3 regions of the Faecalibacterium hominis (ex Afrizal et al. 2022) genome follow, and region 3 is predicted to be linked to each of the others. Evidence: riboswitches for the same ligand, from Rfam matches in the RefSeq annotation. Region 3 holds a riboswitch; each other region holds the start of a gene.
The links. Region 3 has a riboswitch for cyclic di-GMP ahead of ACKXGA_RS07505 (leucine-rich repeat protein). Riboswitches for the same ligand answer to the same signal wherever they lie in the genome.
Positions count from the first base shown of each region.

Region 1: another riboswitch for cyclic di-GMP. It lies ahead of ACKXGA_RS09090 (leucine-rich repeat protein); the one in region 3 lies ahead of ACKXGA_RS07505 (leucine-rich repeat protein).
Region 2: another riboswitch for cyclic di-GMP. It lies ahead of ACKXGA_RS03540 (CAP domain-containing protein); the one in region 3 lies ahead of ACKXGA_RS07505 (leucine-rich repeat protein).

Region 1 covers NZ_CP186860.1:1,861,289-1,864,565, reverse strand. Annotated here, with positions in the region: gene ACKXGA_RS09090 (leucine-rich repeat protein) at 1-1,712, opposite strand, end outside; cyclic di-GMP riboswitch class I at 1,914-1,990, opposite strand; gene ACKXGA_RS09085 (putative ABC transporter permease) at 2,233-3,277, opposite strand, start outside.
Region 2 covers NZ_CP186860.1:719,667-722,943, forward strand. Annotated here, with positions in the region: gene ACKXGA_RS03535 (hypothetical protein) at 1-321, shown strand, start outside; gene ACKXGA_RS03540 (CAP domain-containing protein) at 437-1,306, opposite strand; cyclic di-GMP riboswitch class I at 1,439-1,514, opposite strand; cyclic di-GMP riboswitch class I at 1,640-1,715, opposite strand; gene bilS (flavodoxin family protein BilS) at 1,834-2,337, opposite strand; gene bilR (bilirubin reductase) at 2,365-3,277, opposite strand, start outside.
Region 3 covers NZ_CP186860.1:1,558,424-1,561,700, forward strand. Annotated here, with positions in the region: gene ACKXGA_RS07505 (leucine-rich repeat protein) at 1-1,449, opposite strand, end outside; cyclic di-GMP riboswitch class I at 1,609-1,684, opposite strand; gene ACKXGA_RS07510 (MATE family efflux transporter) at 1,950-3,251, shown strand.

The DNA of each region.
Region 1 (3,277 bases), 300 kb from region 3:
TACTGTGCGGCAATATCCACATCACTGCTCATGGTGTTCATGGTAAAGGTGATGGTCTCTGCCTTGTAATCCTGACCCAGCGGCAGAGAGAATTTGCCGGTGGACCAGATGTCAAACACCATGCCCTCAGGGATCAGGGTCTTGTCCAGCGTCACGGTCACTGTTGCGCCGTCCGGTACAGAGTAGGTCTTTTTGCCGGTGGTCTCGTCAGTGGTGACGGTCAGGGTATCGGTCACATCCTTGTCACCTTTTTTCACGGTAACAATGCCGCCGGTAACGGTCAGCGGGTGGCAGACTGCGGTATCGGTATCGTGGGTGTCGTCAGCGGCGGCATCACGGTACTTTGCAGAGACATTCACACCACTGCTCATGGTAAAGGTGATGCTTTCTGCCTTGTAGTCACCTGTGGGCAGGGAGAAATCACCGGTAGACCAGCTGTCAAACACCTTGTCCTTGGGCACTGCGGTCTGGTCCAGCGTCACGGTCACCTCTGCGCCGTCCGGTACAGAGTAGGTCTTTTTGCCGGTGGCTGCGTCAATGTTGCTGTTCAGCTTGCTGGTCACATCGCTGCCGTCGTATTTCACAGTAACAGTGCCGCCGGTCACGGTCAGCTGGTGGCAGTCCAGAGCATTGGGGTCGAACTTCCAACGGGCATAGAGGGTGATGTCCTTCGTAATTGCGGTTTCTTTCACATCAAACTTGCCATCTTCGGGCTTGCCATCTGGGGTGGTGTACCAGCCGATGAAATTGTAACCCGTACGGGTGGGATGATTGATGGCATCCAGATCGGTTTCCTCCAGATTGTTTGCCAAGGTCTCAGTGATTTTTTCGGTCTCATAAACCGGCACCTTATCGTAGGTCAGGTTGCCGCCCTTGGCATCAAAGGTCACATGGCAGAGGCAAAGAAGCTGGTGTCCGTTCTGTACAGCATCCCGCAGGTAATAATTATTTTTAAGCAGATCCTTTGCGTGGTCCTCGTCGTTGTTGTAGTAGATGACACATGCCGGACAATCATCCAGACGGGCTTCGAAAGTAGTCAATTCAGCAGGGAGTATAATGTATTTCAGACTGGAGCAATAGGCAAAGGTCCTATAAAAGGAAGGTGTACCACTGTACCCGGATTCAATTACTTTTACTTTTTTCGGGATGGTGATATTGCTCAGGCTGGAGCATCTAAAAAAGGCACCCCCGCCGATCGTCTCAACATTCTCACCTAACGAAAGCGTTGTAAGCTTACAGCAACCACCAAAGGCTATTAGTCCGATGGAAGTAACGCTTTGTGGAATGGTGACCTCCTCCAGAGCAAAGCATTCTTCAAAGGCATGATTGCCGATGGAAGTAACGCCTTGTGGAATGTCGACGGAGCGAATGTTGCGACCAATTTGGTACGAGTTGTGGAGGTAGGGAGAAGCATCCAAATAGCCGGAAAATGAATATGTTCCCAAACCGGTTACAGGGTAGCCGCCCAACTCTGAGGGTATGTGGATGTCGTAGGGGGCAGGGGTTTTCGCTGGATCAACAGGGCCACGAAAATCTGTGATGGTTGCAGTAGCACCGTCTGCATTTACCTTATACTCATACTTGTAACCGTCAACGATGGCTGTAAGTACAGTTGACGTGTCTGCTGCAAATGCCGTGACTGCCGACAGGGGCAGCATGGTGATCATCATGCAGACCGCAACCAATAAGCTGATCAAACGCTTGGGTTTCATAATTCTTTACTCCTTTTCCATAATTTTCCCCAAAAAACTCTCTCTATTTCAGCCAAAACAAAAAAGCGCCGCACCGGCCAAACGGCTGGTACAACGCTCTGAACCCTTGTAGACCCGCTGCGCGCTCGCTCTCCTGAAGGGAAGCCGACGCATCTTCACAAGGAGGTGCAAGGTTTCGTATTACCTTACCCGGAGAGAATAACGTGCGGCTGGCTGCCATATTACAGGCCCTTTTAGCTTTGCGTCGCAGCCTTTCGACTGGTTTGCCGATTCTTCAGTTTTTAGCGGGAATAGCATATTGCACAGGATAAAATACTCTTTTTTTTTTTTTGTCAATATGACGAAAATAGATTTGGAAGAGTGTACAAAAAAGGAGCGTACAATGTGGAAAACATAACGAAAACAAAAGCGTGCGGCAGCACAAGATCTGCCTGATTTTATGGAGAATGCAGTGCAGGAAAAATGCCCCTGACCGAAAGAAGCCGGTCAGGGGCATTTGGGGTTGCTGCAAAGGGCAGGGTCAGTGCTTGCGCTCGTACTTCAGGCGCTCCCGCAGCTCGTCCAGAGAGCGGTGCTTTTCGCCGTGGCGCAGCTTGGGGTAAGCGCGGAGCATACGGCCCTTGCCAAAGTACTTGGAGCTCCGGGTGCGGGCGCGCATCTCCTCGCTGCGGGCCTGCAGCTCCTCGGCCAGCTGTTCCAGTCGGAGCAGCTCTGCCGTGCGCTCTGCGGTGCCCTTGGCAGCCAGCTTGACGGCAGTGGCGGCCTCAGAGGCATTGAGCCGGGCCTCCTGGGAGGACTTGCGGGCAGCCTCCATGGCCTCGTCGGCCTTGGCGCGCAGGGCGGCAGCGGCATCCCGGGGGCTCAGTTTGGCGGCATTGTCCCGGGCCTCGGCAGCCGCCAGCTTGAGCTGCAGGCGGCTCTCGTCCATCTTCTGGTCCACATCCATGGCGGTGGTGCCCAGCAGCTCGGTCATGGCATCGGACACGGCGTGCATACTGTCGGCAACCTTTTCCAGGGCATCCAGCTCACGGGCCAGGTCAGAGGCCGCAAAGGCGGTCACCACCACGTCGGCGGCGTAGCAGGCGTACAGGATGCACATGAGGACAAAGCCCACCATCTGGGGGACCATCTCCACAAAACCCGCGATCACGGGGTGAACGGCCTTCATCACCACAACGGTGCCCACGCCCCACAAAAGGGAGAACTCCAGGCAGATATATCCGCCGATGTTGAAGGGGAAGTCGCTGTAATCCCACCACCGGGTGTGGTAGAGCTTGTAGAGCGCCCAGCCGCCCACCAGCTCCAGCACGCTGGGCAGGATCACGCCGCCGAGATAGAGCAGCAGCAGGTTGTCTGCCAGCGGCGAAAGGGTGAACAGCACAATGATCATGCCAAAGCCGTAGATGGGGCAGACCGGGCCGTTCAGAAAGCCGCGGTTCACCAGCTGGCCGGTGGAAACGGCGGCATAGATGACCTCCAGGCACCAGCCCAGGCAGGAGTAGATCAGGAAAAACGCCAGGATCTGATACAGCGAAAAGCCGCAGACCATGGTGTTGACAAAAAAG
Region 2 (3,277 bases), 840 kb from region 3:
GCCAAGGCTCTGGGCATCGAGTGCATCACCCTGAATGCCAGCGAACTGGCCAGCCAGCTGGCTGAGGAGACCGCTGCCCCGGCCGACCTGCGCTTCCCCGCCCTGCTGGCGGCGGCTGACCGGCTGGGCATCCAGTACATTGCCACCGGCCACCGCGCCCGGGTAGAGACCGGTGCGGACGGCGTGCACGTCCTCTGCCCTGCCGAAATTGCGGACGAGAGTGCCCGGCTTGCCGCCCTGCCGCAGGAGACGCTGGGCCGGCTCATCCTGCCCCTGGGCGATTTCAGCCCCGAGGATGCAGCCGAGATGGCTGCAGAATAAAAAAAAAAAACAAAAGAGATGCACCCAGCTCCCTGAACCGGTTTCAGGAAGGCGGGGTGCATCTCTTTTTGCTCTGTTCTATTTCATCGTACAACGCTCAATGGAAGTCATCCGCTTACTTTGCGAAGATCTGGATCCAGTTGTGGCCCCACTGAGAATTGGCATCGTAGTTGTAGCCAAGGCACATATACTTGGCGGCGGGGTCCATGATATTGACACGGTGGCCTTCCGAAGCCATCCAGTCTGCAACGACCTTTTCGGGCGTGGTCTCGCCCCAGGCGGCATTCTCGCCGGTGGCGGTATCAGACACACCGTACTCTTTCAGCACGGTGAAGCAGTTGGTGCCATCGGGGCGGGTGTGGGAAGCGACCTTTGCCACTTCCTTTGCGCGCTCATCGGCGGCAGCCTGCAGCTTGGCATCGCCCATGGCCAGAGGTGCCAGATTTTCCTTTGCACGCTCAGCGTTGACCAGCGCCAGCACTTCCTGTGCGAAACCGTTCTCGCTGGTGCCGCGGGCGTAGGTAAAGATCATCACCCAGTAATTGCCGTACTCGCCGCCCTCGTAGTAGCCAACGCCAACGGAGGTGGCATCCTTGTCCAGCATCCGCTCCTTGAAGAAATCGTAGCGATTCCAGGCGGCGACCACGTCCGAAGCATTCTCAGCAGCTGCCCAGTAGTTCTCACCCACGGAAACATCATCCACACCGTACTCCGGCAGGATGGTGAACTCGCGGCTGCCATTGGGGCGGTTGTAGGAGTAATTGACGGTAAGTTCTTCTGCACGAGCCTGTGCGGCAGCATTCAGTGCGCTGCTGCCCATGCTCAGAGGAGCCACACCGGCCTGTGCACGCTCTGCGTTGACGAGCTGCAGCAGCTCATCGGCCTTGGAAGCTGCGTGTGCGGGCATTGCCAGAACAAACATCAGGCAGATGAATGCGGCGCAGCAGACCAGATTCTTCAGGACTTTCATCGAAGCGTTACGCATGGTGTTGAACCTCTTTTGTGTTGCCCCATGAAAAAAGGTGTCGATTGCTGGTATACTCGGCAATCGACACCTGATGCTTCAGATGAAGGTCACTCAACACCCAATCTCCGCTGTGGAGACCCTCAGGTGATGAGAAGCAACTGGCTGCCATTTTACAGGCCCTATAGCTTTGCGTCACAGCCTTTCGACTGCTTTGCCGAGGATATTCAGTTTTGCGTGCCTTTCTTCTTTTGGGAAGAAATTTGAGAACGAAAAAAGGTGTTGTTCTGCAATACACTCAGCAAAACAACACCTAGAAATTCTAAGCAGGTCGCCCAAAGAAAGATTTCTTTGAGAAGCAGCTGGCTGCCATTTTACAGGCCCTGTAGCTTTGCGTCACAGCCTTTCGACTGTTTTGCCGAGAATATTCAATTCACCTTGAGGAGCCGTTTCCATTTCCTCGACATTATCCTATCACATCGGGCAGAACCTGTCAACTGTTTGGAGCAGCTTTCTCAAAAAATCTGCTTTTTTGAAGAGTTTTTCCGTTATGCCTGCACCTCTGCCGCCTTTTTGCGCAGCTGGTCGAGGTCTGCGGCATCCGGGTGGGCCAGCGCCTTGTCAAAATTCTCGATCAGCATTTCGAGATTGGGCGCATGGTTGGGCTGCTGCAGCATCTTTTCGTACTGCTGGCGCACGGTCATGGGCATCTTGCCCTGGCACATATAGGTTCCAATGACCGTGTTGCTCTCATCCAGCGATTTCTGCACCGCCGCCAGGATCTGCTCGAAATATTCCGCACTGCCGCCAAAGCCTGCGGTGCCGAACAAAAAGACCTGCTTCCCCTTCAGGGTCTGCAAAAAGGCGGTGAGGGTGTCATCGGCATGGCCCTTGTCCGTCCAGAAGCCGATGTAAAGGGTCTCAGCCTCCAGTGCCTCCGGGGCCGGTGCTCCGAAGTAGGTGCACTCATTCTGGGGCAAGCTTGCGCGAAGGGTGTCGGCCAGCAGGCGGGTGTTGCCGGTCTTGCTGCTGAAAACGATGGCGTAGCTCATGGTCATTCTCCTTTGTTCTCTTTGATATCAGATGCTGCCCTGTTCTTTTGCGTTCAGGGCATCATAGATACAGCGGGTGCCCTGATGGGCGATCAGGCCGCCCAGGCACTTCTTGTTGCAGCGGACACAGCGGTGGATCTTTGCCGCATTGCCGCTCTGCAGTTTGTTGACCCAGTTGGGGTCGGCCAGCAGCTGGCGGCACATTGCCGCACACTGGATGCGGCCGCTGGCAAGCTGCTGCTCCACAAAATCGGGGTCGTTCAGGCCGCCCACACCGCAGAGCGGCACGCTGGTATACCGGCGCACCTCATCGCAGAACTTGAGGAAGCAGCCGTTCTCCTTGAACTCGGGGTGGCTGGCCGGCGGGATGGTGTTTTCCAGCGCAGAGTGGTTGGCCAGTGTCACATGGAAGCTGGTCACGCCTGCCTGCACCAGCAGGGGCACGAACACGGCCAGTTCCTCCTCCACCACACCGGCGTTGCCGTAATGGGGGTTCTCCTGCCGGACAGCCAGCTTGTAGTCAATGGCCATGCCGGGCACAGCGGCGTGCACTGCCTTGACAGCTTCCACGGCAAAGCGGGCGCGGCGCTCGGCACTGCCGCCGTATTCATCGGTGCGGTGGTTGAAGATGGCGGAAGAGAAGCTGCCGCACATCCGGTCGCCGTGCACCTGCACCATGTCAAAGCCCGCCTGCTTTGCCAGCACAGCAGCCTTGCCAAAGCCCGCGATGATCTGATGGATCTTTTTCTGGGACATCTTGGTGATGTAGGGGCCCACGGCATCGTTCATCCGCTCCCGCAGCTGGTCGGGGGTGATCTTTTTCATCAGCATCCCCGGGATGCACTTGACGATGGACATCATGTCGGTATCGGTCTGGTGGAGTTGGGCGCAGACCTTGCAGCCGTACTTGTGGGCAGTCTCGCAGATCTGCTGATAGAAG
Region 3 (3,277 bases):
GGTCAGGTCAACGGTTTTCAGGTTGGTGCATCCCGCAAGCGATGCTTCAAACGTTGCATCATCGCCAACCACTTTCAGATTTTCCATCTTCGGGAAAGTCTCAGCTTTTACATATTGCAGGTTTGCATCGCTCACAGTAACTTCTTTGAGTTGTTCACTAGGAGAGAACATATTTTTCCAAAGAGTTTCTGTCGTCATATCTGTCCGACTAGTATTCAATGTGCCAAGAATTTCCACGTTCTTCAAAGAGGTTACAGCCGGATAAGAACCTGTCGGTTGTTCTCGGAAGGGATTAGAATCATCGCTAGTAATTTTTGCGCCTTCTTCAATAATAAAGGTTTCAATGCCACATGCTGGGAAAGGAACATGATGCAATGCGGTTTCACCGTAGAAGGTCACTCTCTTCAAATTCTGACAATTTGCAAACGCCCATGCATCAACTTTTGTCACACTCTTCGGAATGTCAATTTTCTCAATAGCAGTCCCTGCGAATTCAGAATCTCCAATGATTGTAGGGTTGCTTCCCAAATCAATCACACTCAATTTCTCACAACCCCGCACAATTGCATAGGGAAGTTTTTCGGTCCTAACAATCATTTTTTTCAAACCAGAACCTTGAAGTGCATTAGAAGTCCCATCCGGAACCTGTGGGTTTTTTCTTAATCCAAACTCGATGTCATCTGTAACAGTAAAGCTTTCCAGATTCCGCATCATTGAAAAAGCATACGCACCAATATATTTCAGATTGCTCCAGTTATCAAAATCAACTGTAAACTGTGTTCCTCGAACTGCCGCACAGCCAACACCTTCAAAGCTCTTGGGAAGCCATTCAGTCAGTTCCTTGTCCTTGCCCAGTTCAGAGCAGAAATCGAACATACTTGTAGGCAAATATTTTCCTGTATATACATTCTGGTTTGAATCCACGTCAGTAGTTTCAGCCGCTTCAAATCCTTCTGCCCAGATTACTTCTTCCAATACTTCATCATGGCGGAAGATGTAATCACCCAAATGCTGAATGCTGGCAGGAATATTAGCTTTTTTCAAAGCCTTCATCCCACGGAATGCACTATTGCCAATCGCAGTAACGCCTTCCTCAATATGTACCTCTGTAATCTGGTTGAGATAGGGTTTCCATGGACGCAGATCATTGTCTGTGCCAACATCCGTATCAGCAATTCCCTCATAATCTGCCATTGGGCCATTGCCAAAAATAGTCAGAACCTTTGTAGATTCATCGTATTTCCACTGAACACTCTCTTCCTGATTCTCTGCACCACAATAACCAGAGGTTTCTGCTTCGCTTTCGGTGCTATTCTTGCCAGTAACAGTGGTTGTCTCCGCAGTATTGGTGCTCGTTCCCGCTGCAAACGCCGAAACCGCAGTAGCAGGCATCATGGAAACTGCCATGCTCACTGCCAAGGCGGCGCTGATCACACGTTTCAATCTCATAAAAATCCTCCTTTTATGAATTACTCCCAAAATATAACCATGCCCGCACAAAGCAAAAAGAGCGCCGCACCGGCCAAATGGCTGGTACAACGCTCTGCGTTTTGTACTTTGGGAATCTACCGCCCCTTGAGGTGATGCCCATGTGCGGTATGGTTGAGAAAGTGCAGCTGGCTGCCATATTACAGGCCCTTTAGCTTTGCGCCGCAGCCTTTCGACTGGTTTGCCGATTCTTCTATTTTTATGTGGCAACTTACACAAAAATCATAAAACTTTTTTTTTTTTTTTGTCAATAACCCAAAAGCATCTTTGGCGAGTTGCACAAAAGCAGCAGTGTTTGTATAACATTTTCGGATAGCGCATCGCCCCGGGGAGAAGTGTTCCGTTTGGGAAATGATGGCGTGTTTTCTCGCTTTTTCGTTGAAATATGCCAAGTTTTATGATATAGTAGTAGTCGTTTTTATGTTTCACTCCCCTACTCTCCCTGCGGAAAGGAAGCTCCCATGAACCTGACAAAGCAGTTCTTCAAGTATGTGTCGCAGAATATTTTCGGTCTGATCGGCACATCGTGTTATATTCTGGCCGACACCTATTTCATTGCCCAGGCGGCGGGCACCGACGGCGTGACCCTGCTGAACCTCTGCCTGCCCATGTACAACCTGATCTTTGCCTTCGGCTCGATGATCGGCCTGGGTGCGGCCACCCGGTACGCCATCCTGCAGGCGCAGGGCGAGGCGCGGGCGCAGCGGTATTTTTCCAACGCCATCCTCTGCGCCTGCCTGATCGCCATCCCGTTCATGCTGGCGGGCGCGTTCTGCCCGGGCACGCTTCTGCAGCTCATGGGCGGCGATGCGGACATCGTGGCGCTGGGCCTGAACTACACCCGCATCTTCCTGCTGTTCACGCCCTTCTTCATGTGCAACTACATCTTCTCGGCCTTCGTCCGCAACGACGGCGACCCGTCCCTTGCCATGGTGGCCACCCTGAGCGGCAGCCTGTTCAATGTAGTGTTCGATTACATCTTCATCTTCCCCATGGGGCTGGGCCTGCCCGGCGCGGCGCTGGCAACCGCCATCTCGCCGGTGCTCAGCATCGCCATCTGCAGCCGCCACTTCTTTCAAAAGAACAACACGCTCACCTTTGTCCGGCAGGCCCCCTCGGCCCGGCTGCTGGTGCAGAGCTGCCAGCTGGGTATCTCCGGTTTTGTCGGGGAGCTCTCCTCTGCCGTGACCACCACCGTGTTCAACTTCCTGCTGCTCCGGCTGGCGGGCAACGTGGGCGTGGCCGCTTACGGCGTGGTGGCAAACTTTGCGCTGGTGGCAACAGCCATCTTCAACGGCGTGGCCCAGGGTGCCCAGCCGCTGATCAGCCAGTGCTACGGCAAAAACGAGATGGCCGGGGCAAAAAAGCTGCTTCTGCTGGGCTGCGGCACCGCGCTGGCGCTGGCGGCGGTGTTGTATGGTGCCGTGTTTGGCTTTACCGATACCTTTGTTGCCCTCTTCAACAGCGAAAGCTCTGCTTTGATGGCCGAATATGCCCACAGCGGTATGCGCATCTACTTCCTGGGCTACTTCTTTGCAGGCTGCAATATTGTTGCGGCGGGCTATCTGGGTGCGGTCAACCGCCCCACCGAGGCCACCATCACCTCGGTCAGCCGGGGCGTGGCCGCCATCGTCACCTGCTCGCTGCTCCTGAGCGCCCTGTTTGGCATGAACGGCGTGTGGTCGGCCTTCCCCGCCGCCGAGGCCATCACGCTGGCCCTGACGGTGTTCCTGCTCAAGCGCCCGCAGTCTGTGTGCAGCTGAACGCCTCCACGGAAAAGAGCCGGGTG